2 regions of the Streptosporangium sp. NPDC004379 genome follow, and region 1 is predicted to be linked to the other one. Evidence: riboswitches for the same ligand, from Rfam matches in the RefSeq annotation. Region 1 holds a riboswitch; the other holds the start of a gene.
What was found. Region 1 has a riboswitch for glycine ahead of gcvP (aminomethyl-transferring glycine dehydrogenase). Riboswitches for the same ligand answer to the same signal wherever they lie in the genome.
Positions count from the first base shown of each region.

Region 2: another riboswitch for glycine. It lies ahead of gcvT (glycine cleavage system aminomethyltransferase GcvT); the one in region 1 lies ahead of gcvP (aminomethyl-transferring glycine dehydrogenase).

Region 1 covers NZ_JBIAMC010000015.1:65,159-70,733, forward strand. Annotated here, with positions in the region: gene ACFYSC_RS28015 (FHA domain-containing protein) at 1-441, shown strand, start outside; gene ACFYSC_RS28020 (MerR family transcriptional regulator) at 468-1,118, shown strand; gene ACFYSC_RS28025 (bifunctional nuclease family protein) at 1,197-1,667, shown strand; gene ACFYSC_RS28030 (MerR family transcriptional regulator) at 1,812-2,432, shown strand; glycine riboswitch at 2,448-2,540, shown strand; gene gcvP (aminomethyl-transferring glycine dehydrogenase) at 2,701-5,556, shown strand.
Region 2 covers NZ_JBIAMC010000010.1:161,094-169,098, forward strand. Annotated here, with positions in the region: gene ACFYSC_RS22570 (amino acid deaminase/aldolase) at 1-337, opposite strand, end outside; gene ACFYSC_RS22575 (DUF6286 domain-containing protein) at 486-1,106, shown strand; gene ACFYSC_RS22580 (hypothetical protein) at 1,334-3,277, opposite strand; gene ACFYSC_RS22585 (L-serine ammonia-lyase) at 3,488-4,864, opposite strand; gene gcvH (glycine cleavage system protein GcvH) at 4,943-5,332, opposite strand; gene gcvT (glycine cleavage system aminomethyltransferase GcvT) at 5,329-6,420, opposite strand; glycine riboswitch at 6,454-6,548, opposite strand; glycine riboswitch at 6,549-6,647, opposite strand; gene ACFYSC_RS22600 (hypothetical protein) at 6,831-7,808, shown strand; gene ACFYSC_RS22605 (hypothetical protein) at 7,816-8,005, shown strand, end outside.

The DNA of each region.
Region 1 (5,575 bases):
TCGCCGCTGACCAAGTACGAGTCACCCGGAGACAGCACGTCCACCATCTCCCTCTCCGGGATCGAGGCGTACGAGGCGGAGACCGGAGAGACGCTTCTCGCCGAGCGGCAGGCCGTCGAGCAGTTGCCCCCGGGCACGGCCCTGCTGGTCGCCATGCGCGGTCCCAACGCCGGCAGCCGCTTCCTGCTGGACAGCGACCTGACCACCGTGGGGCGTCACCCCGAGAGCGACATCTTCCTGGACGACATCACCGTCTCGCGCCGTCACGTGGAGTTCTACCGGCGCGGCGGCGGCATGTTCACCGTCCGTGACGTCGGCAGCCTGAACGGCACCTACGTCAACCGTGAGCGGATCGAGGAGGTGCCGCTCTACGGCGGGGACGAGGTACAGATCGGCAAGTTCCGGCTGGTCTTCCTCACCCGCGGCGCCTCTGGAGGATGATGAGCTCGCAGGCCGCTCGTGCGCACATGAGCATCGGGGAGGTGCTCGCCCTGCTGCAGGGCGAGTTCCCCGACGTCAGCATCTCCAAGATTCGCTTCCTGGAGGGCGAGGGGCTGATCGAGCCGGAGCGCAGCCCCTCCGGCTACCGCAAGTTCACCTACGCCGACGTCGAGCGGCTCCGCTACATCCTCAGCGAGCAGCGTGACCGCTACCTCCCGTTGCGCGTGATCAAGGACCGGCTGGAGGCGGCCGACCGCGAGGAGCGGCCGGTCGCCCCGCCCCGGGCCCTGCCCGACGAGCCGGTCAGGGAGGTCCGCCTCACCCGCGCGGAGCTGCTGACCGCCGCCTCGCTCTCCGAGGAGGCCCTGACCGAGCTGGAGGACTTCGGCCTGGTGGAGGCCGTGGCCCGCCACTACGACGCCGAGGCCCTGGCGGTGGCCCGCAGCGTCGGCGCCCTGGCCGCCTTCGGCCTGCACGCCCGCCACCTGCGGGCGGTCAAGGCCGCCGCCGAGCGCGAGGCCGGCCTGGTGGAGCAGGCCATCGCCCCCCTGCTGCGTCGCCGCGGCCCCGGAGCGATCGCCGAGGCCGATGAGACGGCCCGGGAGATATCCGGGCTCCTGCTGGAATTACACGCCTCGTTGCTGCGTTCCGGCGTTCGAGGGGCCCTGGGCCGGTGAGCCCTGGCCGGACGGCCGAAGTCCCCCGGATGTTACGTTGAACGAACCGGTCGAAATCCAGCGAAGATGGAGCAGCCCGTGTTGCAGATGGAGGTCGTGGGCGTTCGGGTTGAGATGCCTTCCAACCAGCCCATTGTTCTGCTCAAGGAGGCACATGGGGAGCGCTATCTGCCGATCTGGATCGGCATGACCGAGGCCACGGCGATCGCCATGGCCCAGGCCGACGAGCCGCCACCGCGGCCGCTCACCCATGACCTCTTCCGCGACGTGCTCGACGCCTTGGACGTCCAGTTGACCACCGTCAACATCGTCGCCCTCCGGGACGGCATCTTCTTCGCCGATCTCGTGTTCTCCAACGGGACGGAGGTCAGCGCCCGCCCGTCGGACTCGATCGCCCTCGCGTTGCGCACCGGAGCCCGCATCTTCGCCAGCGAGGACGTGGTCGCCGAGGCCGGGGTGATCATCCCCGATGACCAGGAGGACGAGGTGGAGAAGTTCAGGGAGTTCCTTGACACAATCACGCCCGAGGACTTCGGTCGCGCGGGGTAGGTATTTCGGTGCATTTACGCTTCACGACGCGCCGGGTGGGGTCGTTGACTGGGCTTGGCCCCGAGCCTACGGTGCAAGTGAACCCCGGGGCCGCGCGTAAACCCCCAGATCAGGCCGCGGGATGAGAGAAAGCCGGAGGTCCGCGTGGCGGTCAGCAGCGGCGAGGGTAGAAACGCCGATCAGGATGACCCGAAACGGCGCGGGGAGGCCTGTCAGCGCGCGGGCGAAGAGGGTCTGCTGTTCGACGGGGCGCCGGTGAGCCCGCCCGCCGACGTCGGTTACCGCGGCCCCACCGCCTGCGCCGCCGCCGACATCACCTACCGCCAGCTCGACTACTGGGCCCGCACCGGGCTCGTCGAGCCCACGGTCAGGGCCGCCCAGGGCTCAGGTTCCCAGCGACTGTACGGCTTCCGCGACATCCTCGTCCTCAAAGTCGTCAAACGCCTCCTCGACACCGGCGTCTCCCTCCAGCAGATCCGCATCGCCGTACAGCACCTCCGTGACCGCGGGGTCAGCGACCTCGCCCAGATCACCCTGATGAGCGACGGCGTGAGCGTCTACGAGTGCACCTCGCCCGACGAGGTCATCGACCTCCTCCAGGGCGGCCAGGGCGTCTTCGGCATCGCGCTGGGCCGCGTCTGGCAGGAGGTGGAGGGTTCCCTGGCCGATCTGCCCGGCGAGCGGGCGGAGGCGTCCCACAGCCCTTTAGGAGATCATCAGGCGGATGAGCTGGCCCGCCGTCGCAGAGCCCGGCGAACCGGGTAAAGTTGGTCTGGCCGCAGACACCGTGCGGGAGAGACCCCGGCTCGACCGGGGCGCCGAAGGAGCAAACCTCCCCGGAATCTCTCAGGCACCCTGTACCGCACGGACGAGGCGACTCTGGAAAGCAGGTGCGCCCGCCAGGCGTGTCTCACCGACGGTGAAAGCCCTCCCCGGCGGGGAAGGTGAAGCTCTCAGGTGGAGATGACAGAGGGGGAGACCCGGCATACGCCCGCGCTCAGCGCCGGTCTCCACCAGCCTCGGGAGGCTTTCCATGACCGACCTGTCACCGCTCGGTGAGCTCAGCTCCCCGCCTTTCTCCACCCGTCACATCGGCCCGGCCGACGCAGACCAGGCCCGCATGCTGGAGACGGTCGGCTTCGCCTCCGCCGCCGACCTCCTCGCGGTGGCCGTGCCGGAGGCGATCCGTATCGCCGACCGGCTCGACCTCCCTCCGGCGGCGAGCGAGCCGGAGGCCATCGCCGAGCTGCGCGCCCTCGCCTCCCGCAACACCGTGCTCACCTCGATGATCGGCCTGGGTTACCACGACACGATCACCCCGGCCGTCATCCGCCGCAATCTCCTGGAGAACCCGGGCTGGTACACCGCCTACACGCCCTACCAGCCGGAGATCTCCCAGGGCCGCCTGGAGGCCCTGCTCAACTTCCAGACGGTCGTGGCCGACCTGACCGCCCTCGACGTCGCCGGGGCCTCCCTGCTCGACGAGGCCACCGCCGTCGCCGAGGCGATGACCCTGGCCCGCCGCGCCGGCAAGGCCGCCTCCAACGTGTTCGTCGTCGACGCCGACGCCCTGCCGCAGACCAAGGCCGTGCTCGCCACCCGCGCCGAGCCGCTCGGCATCGAGCTGGTCGAGAGCGACTTCACCGCCGAGCTGCCCGACTGCTTCGGCGTGCTCGTGCAGTACCCGGGCGCGAGCGGCCGGATCAGGGACTTCCGCTCCGTCGCCGACGCCGCCCACGCCCGCGGCGCCCAGGTCGTCGCCGCCGCCGACCTGCTGGCCCTCACCGTGCTGACCGCCCCCGGTGAGATGGGCGCCGACATCGCGGTCGGCTCCACCCAGCGGTTCGGTGTGCCGATGGGCTTCGGCGGCCCGCACGCCGCCTACATGGCGGTCCGCGACGGCCTGCAGCGGCAGATGCCCGGCCGCCTGGTGGGCGTCTCCCAGGACGCCGACGGCCGCCCCGCCTACCGCCTCGCGCTCCAGACCCGCGAGCAGCACATCCGCCGGGAGAAGGCCACGAGCAACATCTGCACCGCGCAGGTGCTGCTCGCGGTGATCGCCGGGATGTACGCCGTCTACCACGGCCCCGAGGGGCTGCGCAGGATCGGCCGCCGCGTCCACCGCCACGCCGTCGTCCTCGCCGAGGGCCTGCGCCAGGGCGGCGTCGAGGTCGTCCACGACGCCTTCTTCGACACCGTGCTGGCCCGCGTCCCGGGCCGGGCCGCCGAGGTCGTCGCCGCGGCCCGCGACAACGGAGTCAACCTGCGGCTCGCCGACGACGACCACGTCGGCGTCTCCTGCGACGAGAGGACCGAGCTGCCGCACATCGAGCGGGTGCTGGCCGCCTTCGGCGCCGGCGGCGCGGTCCTGGCCGACCTGGACGCCTCCGCCCACGACGCGCTGCCCGCCACCCTGACCCGGACGAGCGACTTCCTGACCCACCCGGTCTTCCACAGCCACCGCTCCGAGACCGCCATGCTCCGCTACCTGCGCAGGCTGCAGGACAGGGACATCGCACTCGACCGGTCGATGATCCCGCTGGGCTCGTGCACCATGAAGCTCAACGCGACCACCGAGATGGAGCCGATCACCTGGCCGGAGTTCGCCGGCCTGCACCCCTACGCCCCCGCCGAGCAGGGCACCGGCTACACCGAGCTGATCGGGCAGCTGGAGGGCTGGCTCGCCGAGGTCACCGGCTACGACGCCGTGTCGATCCAGCCCAACGCCGGTTCCCAGGGCGAGTTCGCCGGCCTGCTCGCCATCCGCGCCTACCACCGGGCGCGCGGCGAATCCGGCCGCGACGTCTGCCTCATCCCCTCCTCCGCGCACGGGACCAACGCCGCCAGCGCCGTCATGGCCGGCATGCGGGTCGTCGTGGTGGCCTGCGACGACGACGGCAACGTCGACCTCGGCGACCTCGCCGCCAAGATCGAGAAGAACCGCGACCGGCTCGCTGCGATCATGGTGACCTACCCGTCCACGCACGGCGTCTACGAGGAGGGCATCACCCGGATCTGCGAGCTGGTGCACGAGGCCGGCGGCCAGGTCTACGTCGACGGCGCCAACCTCAACGCGCTGGTCGGCCTGGCCAAGCCGGGCGAGTTCGGGGCGGACGTCTCCCACCTGAACCTGCACAAGACCTTCTGCATCCCGCACGGCGGCGGCGGTCCCGGCGTCGGGCCCGTCGCGGTCCGCGCCCACCTCGCCGAGTACCTCCCCGGGCACCCGCTGCGCGACGGCTCGCCGGTCGGCCCGGTCTCGGCCGCGCCGTACGGCTCGGCGGGCATCCTGCCGATCTCCTGGGCCTACATCCGGATGATGGGCGCCGAGGGGCTCCGGGCGGCCACCGAGCAGGCCATCCTGTCGGCCAACTACCTCGCCCGCCGCCTGGCACCGCACTACCCGGTCCTCTACACCGGCCGCGAGGGCCTGGTCGCCCACGAGTGCATCGTGGACCTGCGCCAGATCACCAAGGAGACCGGTGTGACCGTGGACGACGTGGCCAAGCGCCTCATCGACTACGGCTTCCACGCGCCGACGATGTCCTTCCCGGTGGCCGGCACGCTGATGATCGAGCCCACCGAGAGCGAGGACCTGGCCGAGCTCGACCGATTCTGCGACGCCATGATCGCGATCCGCGGCGAGATCGCCAAGGTCGCCTCCGGCGAGTACGACAAGAAGGACAACCCGCTGCGCAACGCCCCGCACACCGCCGACTGCCTGGTCACCGACGACTGGGACCACCCCTACGGCAGGGTTGAGGCGGCCTACCCGGTGTCGTCGCTGCGCGAGGACAAGTACTGGTCGCCGGTCCGCCGCGTCGACCAGGCCTACGGCGACCGCAACCTGGTGTGCTCCTGCCCGCCGCTGTCGGCCTACGAGGACTGACCTGCTCATTGCGACACTG
Region 2 (8,005 bases), on a different contig from region 1:
TCGTGATCTCCCGGGCCGCGCGGCCGTCGGCGGCCAGTTCGGCGAGCGCGGCGCGGTCGGCCGTGGGGTAGGCCACGAGCACGTCCCGCAGTCCGGTGGAGACGAGCCAGAGGGCTTCGGGGAGGGTGAAGGCCATGATCCCGGCGAAGCCGTCCATGGCGAGGATCCGTTCGAGAACGGGGCGGGAGCGGATCGACTTGCTGGCGACCCTGATCGGCTTGCCGCCGGCCCGCCGGACCATGTTCTCCGCGTTGGAGCGCATGGCCGCCAGGTCGAGGACGGCGAACGGGGGGTCCAGGTGCGCGGTGACCCGGTCGTAGCGCTGGCGGTCGTCCATGACGGCAGGATAACCCGGCGCGGCCGAACATGAGCAGTATTCATGTCCATCGGGCGGCGGTAAAGTCTCCCGCCAGGGCGATCACAAGATCATGAAAATGGCAGGTCGCGGCCCGCACGGGAGCTTCCGGCCGGTTAAGCCTGGGGGCGTGACGAGTAGCCTTCAGGAGACCTCGGCGGGGCTCGGGGGGACGACGGCCGAGGAACAGCAGCACGCCGCGCGCCGCCGGGCGGTACGGCTGTTCCGCCCGGCGAGGAGCCCGGCCGGCGTGGTGGTCGCCCTGATGACGTCCACCGCGTTGTCGGCCGCCGCCGGGGTGACGGTCGGGATGGTCACGGACCACCCGCTGGGGCGGGTGCCGTACCGGAGGATCGCCACCGGGCCCGGCGCCGCCGCCTGGTCGGACCCCTCCGTGATCCTCGTCTCGGTGGGCGCGATCGTGGCCGGCGCCGTGCTGCTCACCCTCGCGCTGCTGCCGGGGCGCACCCGGCTGGTGCCGCTGGAGACCTCCGATCCGCGGCTGTACATCGGCCTGACCAGGAGCGGGCTGCGCCGTACGCTCCGGGCGGCGGCCGAGTCGGTGGACGAGGTGACCGGCGCGCGGGTACGCCTCGGCGCGCGGGACATCGAGATCACGGTCATCAGCGGCGCCGAGCGGACCGGCCCCCTGCTCCGCCAGGTCGGCACGGTGGTGGGCGACCGGCTGGCGGGCCTGGGCGCGATCTCCGAGGGGGAGATCGTGGTACGGCTCCGCAAGCGGGGACTCTAGATGTCCGGCGGACGGGAGCGGCGGATGGGCGGAGAGCGCGGATGAGGCCGTACCGGGGCAACCGCATCGGGCTCGCCGTCGTCGGGCTGGCGCTGGCCGCGGCCGGCCTCTACGGCTTCCTGCGCGGGGAGGGCAAGCTCCCCCGGCCGCGCGGGGAGCGCCTGCTGCCCCGCGGGCTGCCCGCCCGGGTGGCCGAGCATCCGTGGGCGGGGTGGGCGGCCGCGCTGCTACTGACGGCGCTGGCGCTGCTGTCGATCCTCTGGCTGATCCGGGCCGTGGGGCTGGGACGCCTGGGGAGCCGGAGCGGCAGCGCGACCGCCATGCTGGGGGTTGCGCTTAAAGAAATCGAAGGGCTCGCCCGGATCCGCGTCCGGTGGGTCAAATGCGACCGGCTGCGGATCTCGGTGACCTGCGGGCCGTCGTCGGACCTCGCGAAGCTCGTCGCGCGGCTGAACCGCGACGCGGTCGGCAAGGTGCGCCGGACGGTCGGAGACGACGATCTCGGGGCGGTCGTCCGGCTGCACGTCGGACGGCGCTGACCCGCCGGACCACGACCCGGCCGGTACGGCGGGCGTCGGCCGGTCCGCCCACGGATCCCGGTCTCCCAGGCTCGGGTAGGCATCGCGGGACGGGCTGAAGAACGTGCCGGGACGCGCGTCGGCCGCCGCGGCGACCGGGACCGGATGCACGAGCCGGTCGCTCCGCCCGGGCGCGGGGAAGGCCGGCACCTCCGGGCCGGACGCGCCCGGGGTCTCCTCATCCGCCGCACGAGGTCTCCTGGAGGTCCGGGAGAAGGCCAGCCCGGCCGCCAGGCAGGCGAACGGCAGGGCGGGCACCACGTACCGGTGGTCGAAGGCCGCGATGAACGGCGGCAGCGCCAGCAGCGTCGCGCCGGCCGCCCACGGCAGCAGCACGGCGCCGCCGAGCCGCCGGACGCGCGCCAGGACGCCGACCAGGCCGATCAGCACGATCGCGGCGATGAACGGGCCGCGCAGGTAGCCGTACCGCTGGTAGTCGCGGAGCAGCCCGGCGTACGGCTCGGCCAGCACGGGCCGGCCCGAGACGCCCTGGTAGGCGGCGGTGATCTGCTCGGCCGTCCGGCCCCGGGAGGCGGCGCCCTCCGGGAAGGGCCTGGCCGTCTCCGGGAAGACGTAGGCGCTCTGCGGGCCGGGGGCGGGGTAGACGCGGCGGTTCCAGTCGAAGATGTGGGCCACGTCGGCCAGTCCGGTGCGCAGGAAGTCGAGGGGCTGGGCCCTGATGGCCTGGGCGGCGAAGTCGCCGGCGAGCCGGTCGCGCTCTGCCCAGCTCCCCTCGATCTCGTTCAGCGGGGAGGAGCCGTCCCAGATGTACGCCGGTGGGGCCTTGCGCTCGCTCACCGGCTCGTCCGGGCACAGGACGGCCTCCGGACCGGCCGGTCTGATCTTCGGGCAGTCGGCGAAGGTGAGCGTGCGCGCGTACAGGAAGGCGTTGCCACGGGTCAGCCCGTAGGAACCGTACTCGGAGTGGAACCAGGCGGCGTAGGCGCCCAGGCCCAGCGCGGCGGCCACGGCGGTGGCGGTGACCGCCCGCCAGCCGGCCCGGCGGATCACCAGGCAGACGAGGACGACGGCGGTCAGCGGCAGGCCGATCGTCCGGGTGACGGTCGCCGCGGCCAGCAGCAGTCCGGCGAACAGGGCGGCCGGGACGCCCGGCCGCTCCCGCCGCAGCAGCAGCGTGACGGCCAGCACCGCGAGGAACTCCATCAGGGAGTCGGCCATGACGAGGTGTTCGAGCTGGACCTGGTGGACGTCCAGCAGGACCGGCAGGGCGGCGAGCGTGGCGCCCCAGCCGGGCAGGCCGCCGGGGCGGCGCAGCACGAGGTAGACGCAGACCGCCGTGGCCAGGCCGAGGAGGTGCTGGACGACGACGACGGCCGGCACGCTGGACAGGGGGTGCAGCAGCCACAGGAACAGCGAGTATCCCGAGGGCCGCGACTCCATGGGCCGCGGGTCGAGGCCGCCGTTGAGGTAGACGAAGGAGTCGGCCCAGAACCACAGGGCCGGGCGGTAGCCGAGCACGGCCAGGGCCCGCAGCGCGCCCCCGGCGAGCAGGGCGGCCAGGAAGACCCAGTGGGCGCCGAGAAGGCGGAGAAGGCGCGGGGAACGGCGGTCCGGACGTACTCCCGCTGACACCTTCCGACCTCCGGGTCCATCTCGGGTGGAAGGCTCCTGCGGCCGGAACCTCCGCGACGAGCCAACCAGCATAGGCCGCCCGGCGGAGATCAGGTGCGGAAAGGCGGCTTTTGCGCTGATTCTGCCGATTCTGATGATTCGATGGTCATGCGCCGGAGACCTTCCCGCACGGTGACCTGCGGAGACGTGCGCGCGGCCTGCGGTGGCGGCTCAGCACTCGATGACGTTCACCGCGAGGCCGCCGCGGCTGGTCTCCTTGTACTTGTCGAGCATGTCCCGGCCGGTGTCGCGCATCGTCTTGATCGCCTTGTCCAGCGGGACGAAGTGCCGGCCGTCGCCGCGCAGCGCGATCCGGGCGGCGGTGATCGCCTTGATCGAGGCCACCGCGTTGCGCTCGATGCACGGGATCTGCACCAGTCCGCCGATCGGATCGCAGGTCAGGCCGAGGTTGTGCTCGATGCCGATCTCGGCTGCGTTCTCCACCTGCTCCGGGGTGCCGCCCAGCGCCTCGGTGAGCCCGGCCGCGGCCATCGAGCAGGCCGACCCGACCTCGCCCTGGCAGCCGACCTCGGCGCCGGAGATGGAGGCGTTCTCCTTGAACAGCACGCCGATCGCCCCGGCGGTCAGCAGGAAGCGCACCACGCCGTCCTCGCCGGGCGTCGGCGTGAACCGGTGGTAGTAGGTGAGCACGGCCGGGATGATGCCCGCCGCGCCGTTCGTCGGGGCGGTGACGATCCGGCCGCCGGCCGCGTTCTCCTCGTTCACCGCCAGCGCGAACAACGTGACCCAGTCCATCGCCTGCAGCGGGTCCTGCCCGGACGACTCGCCGCTGAGCCGCCGGTGGAGCTGGTGGGCCCGGCGGCGGACCTTCAGCCCGCCGGGCAGCACGCCCTCCTTGTCGATGCCGCGCCGCACGCACTCGCTCATGACGCGCCACAGGTTCAGCAGGTCGTCGCGGATCTCCTGCGCGGAGCGGCCGAACGCCTTCTCGTTCTCCATCATCAGCCCGGAGATCGACAGGCCGGTCTCGGCGCAGTGCGCCAGCAGCTCGGCACCGGTCGTGAAGGGGTACGGCACCGCGGTGTCGTCGGGCTTGATCCGGTCGGCGCCGGTGGCGTTCTCGTCCACCACGAACCCGCCGCCCACCGAGTAGTAGACCTTCTCACGGAGCGGGTCACCCGACTCGGAGAAGGCGGTGAAGCGCATGCCGTTGGGGTGGTGCGGCAGCGAGATCTTCCGTTCGAAGACGAGGTCCTCGCCGATCACGAAGGGGATCTCGTGCGCGCCGTACAACCGGACGGTCCCGCTCTCGCGCATGGCGGCCAGCCGCTCGTCGACGGTGTCGACGTCCACCAGCTCGGGCTTCTCACCCGACAGGCCGAGCAGGACGGCCTTGTCACTGCCGTGGCCCTTGCCGGTCAGCCCGAGCGAGCCGTACAGGATCGCCTCGACCCTCGCGGTCTTCTCCAGCAGCCCGTCCTGGGCGAGGCCGCGGGCGAACCTGTGCGCCGCGGCCATCGGGCCCCCGGTGTGCGAACTGGACGGGCCGATACCGATCTTGAAGAGATCGAAGACGCTGATCGCCATTGATCTGGTCCTTGCTTGCGTCGCCGCGACCACGCGAGCCCCCATGGCCCGCATGGTCACGGCACTGTTGGGAGGAGGTCAGGACTCACCGGAGGTGAGCACGCCGTACTCCTCGGCGGACAGGAGGTCCTCGGGCCGGCCCTCCATACGGACGCGGAAGAGCCAGCCCTCGCCGTAGGGGTCGCTGTTGACCAGCGACGGGTCGTCCACGACCAGGTCGTTGACCTCGACGATCTCGCCGCCCACCGGGGCGAAGATGTCGCTCACCGACTTGGTGGACTCGACCTCGCCGACCGCGTCACCCGCGGCGACGGTGGAGCCGACCTCGGGGACCTGCACGTAGACCACGTCACCGAGCGACTCGGCGGCGTAGGCCGTGACGCCCACGGTGAGGGTCAGGCCGTCGTCGATGCCCGCGACCCACTCGTGCTCCTTGGTGTACTGCAGGTCATCGGGAATGCTGCTCACTTTTTCCTCCTGTAGAAAGGCAGGTCGACGACCTCGACCGCTTCATGGGTACCCCGGATGCTCACGGCCAGACCCTCGGAACGGTCACCGTCCACGTAGGCCATGGCGATGGGCCTGCCCAGGGTCTGGGACGGGGCTCCGCTGGTCACCTCGCCGACGACGGCGCCGTCACCGGCGACGACCACCGGGTAGCCGTGGCGGGGCACCCTGCGGCCGGTCGCGATCAGTCCGACCAGGCGGCGCGCGGGCGGGACGTCCCTGAGAGGCTCCAGGGCGGCCCGGCCGACGAAGTCGCCCGGTTTGTCAAACCTCACCACACGGCCGAGCCCGGCGTCGAACGGGGTCAGCCCGGACGTCAGCTCGTTGCCGTACAGCGGCATGCCCGCCTCCAGGCGGAGGGTGTCGCGGGCGGACAGGCCCGCGGGGATGAGACCGTGCGGGGCGCCCGCCTCGGTCAGCGCCGACCACAGCGCCTCGGCGTCACCGGCGGCGACGAACAGCTCGAAGCCGTCCTCGCCGGTGTAGCCGGTGCGGGCGATGAGCGCCCGGACCCCGGCGACGGTCGCGGGCAGGCCGGCGTAGTACCTCAGGCCGTCGAGGTCGGCGTCCGTGAGCCCGCCGAGGATGGCGCGCGAGTTCGGGCCCTGCACCGCGACCAGCGCGTACTCCTCGGAGCGGTCGTCCACCGCGGCGTCGAAGTCCTTGGCCCGATCGGTCAGCTCGGCGGCGACCCGGGGGTAGTTGGACGCGTTGGCGACGACCATGAACTCGTCGGCGGCCAGGCGGTAGACGATCAGGTCGTCCAGCACGCCGCCGTCCGGCGAGACGATCATGGTGTAGCGGGCGCGGCCCGGCTCCAGCGCCGACAGGTGGCCGACCAGCGCGTAGTCGAGGGCCTCACCCGCCTGCGGGCCGGTCACGAAGATCTCACCCATGTGGGAGAGGTCGAACAGGCCCGCCGCCTGGCGGACAGCGTTGTGCTCGGCGGACTCGCTGCCGTAACGCAGCGGCATCAGCCACCCCGCGAAGTCGGTCAGGGTGGCGCCGAGAGCCTCGTGGACACCGCGCAGCGGCGTGGGTCGTGACATGTTCGCACCTCAGGCAGGGGACGGATGAGAGCATCCTCCCCCTCTGTCATCGTTGCCTGAGAGCTTCGCCCGATTTTTGCCGGACTTTCACCTTCGGCGAGGCCGTACGGCCTGCTTTCCAGAGGTCACCTACCCGCACGGTCCTTTGCCTTGAGAGGTTCGCGGGGAGGGCTTGCTCCTTCAGGGGTCCTGGCCTGGATGTCAGGACTCTCTCCCGCACGGGTTCATCGGTGCCGTGGCCAGCCTAACCGGCGGCACCCGCCGAGCGAAATCCCTCACGGGGACTCACCGGGAACTCACCGGGGACTCACGGGGGCTCGCGGGGGACTCGCGGGGAAACGTCCGTCTCCGCCCGGCCGTACGGCGGGGCGGCCGTGTCGCATGGGTTCCTTGCATAATCTGATGAATCGATGGACGACTTCTTCCGCGAGAGGATCCTTGAGACGGGACGGCTGCCGCTGTTCTGCTTCTTCGTCGCGCTGATCGCCGCGTTCGTGCTGACCAGGATCAACGTCCGGCTGATCCGGGCGAAGATCGGCTGGTTCGGGAACGTCAGCGTCGGTGACATGCACATCCACCACGTGGTGTTCGGCGTGGTGCTGACCCTGCTGGGCGGGGTGGCGGGGCTGGTCGTCTCGGGCCTCTCCCAGGGCTGGTACGCCGTGACGGCCGCCGTGTTCGGGGCGGGGGCCGCCCTGATACTGGACGAGTTCGCGCTGATCCTGCACCTTCGCGACGTCTACTGGGAGGAGGAGGGGCGGGCGTCGGTGGACGCGGTGTTCACCGCGATCGCGATCACCGGCCTGCTCCTCACCGGTCTGCGCCCGCTGGTCTGGGAGAACTCCGACGGCACGCCGCGTGGGGCGTGGCTCACCGCCGGCGTCATCGTGGCGAACCTCGCGCTGGCCGTGGTCACCCTCCTCAAGGGGAAGATCTGGACCGGCCTGGCCGGTCTGTTCCTGCCGCCGCTGCTGATCGTGGGCGCGTTACGGCTGGCCCGTCCGGGCTCGCCGTGGGCGCACTGGTTCATGGCGCCCGGCTCCCGGCGGCCCCGGCCCCGGAAGATGGCCACGGCGGTGCACCGGGAGAGGCGCTGGCGGCGACCGGTCATCCAGGTGAAGATCGCCTTCCAGGAGTTCGTCTCCGGCCGGCACGACCTGCCCTCCACCCGCCGCCTAGTCAGGCTCCAGGAGCGCCACGAGCACCCTGCGGGTCAGGAGCGCGTCACGGGCCGGGAACGTGCCACGGGCCGGGGACACCACGAGGGCGCCGCGGGCCGGGACGGCCGCGAGCAGAGCCGGGACGACCGCGGGCACACCACGGGCCGGGGACGCCATGAGGGCGCCGCGGGCCGGGACGGCCGTGAGCACACCGCGAGCCGGGAGTGACCCGGCCGTGAGCGGACTTCCGTCCCGCTGGGAGGGCGTGGCGCACCGGGTGCCCGACTCCCTCGCCGACCTGCGCGGCCCCGCCACCGGGGTGGTCAGCCTGCCCGTCCACCTGGCCTGGTCGGGCCTGACCGAGTTCGACCTGGGGAACCGGCTGCTGCGGATGAGCCTTTACCGGACGGTCATCACCGGCGGCG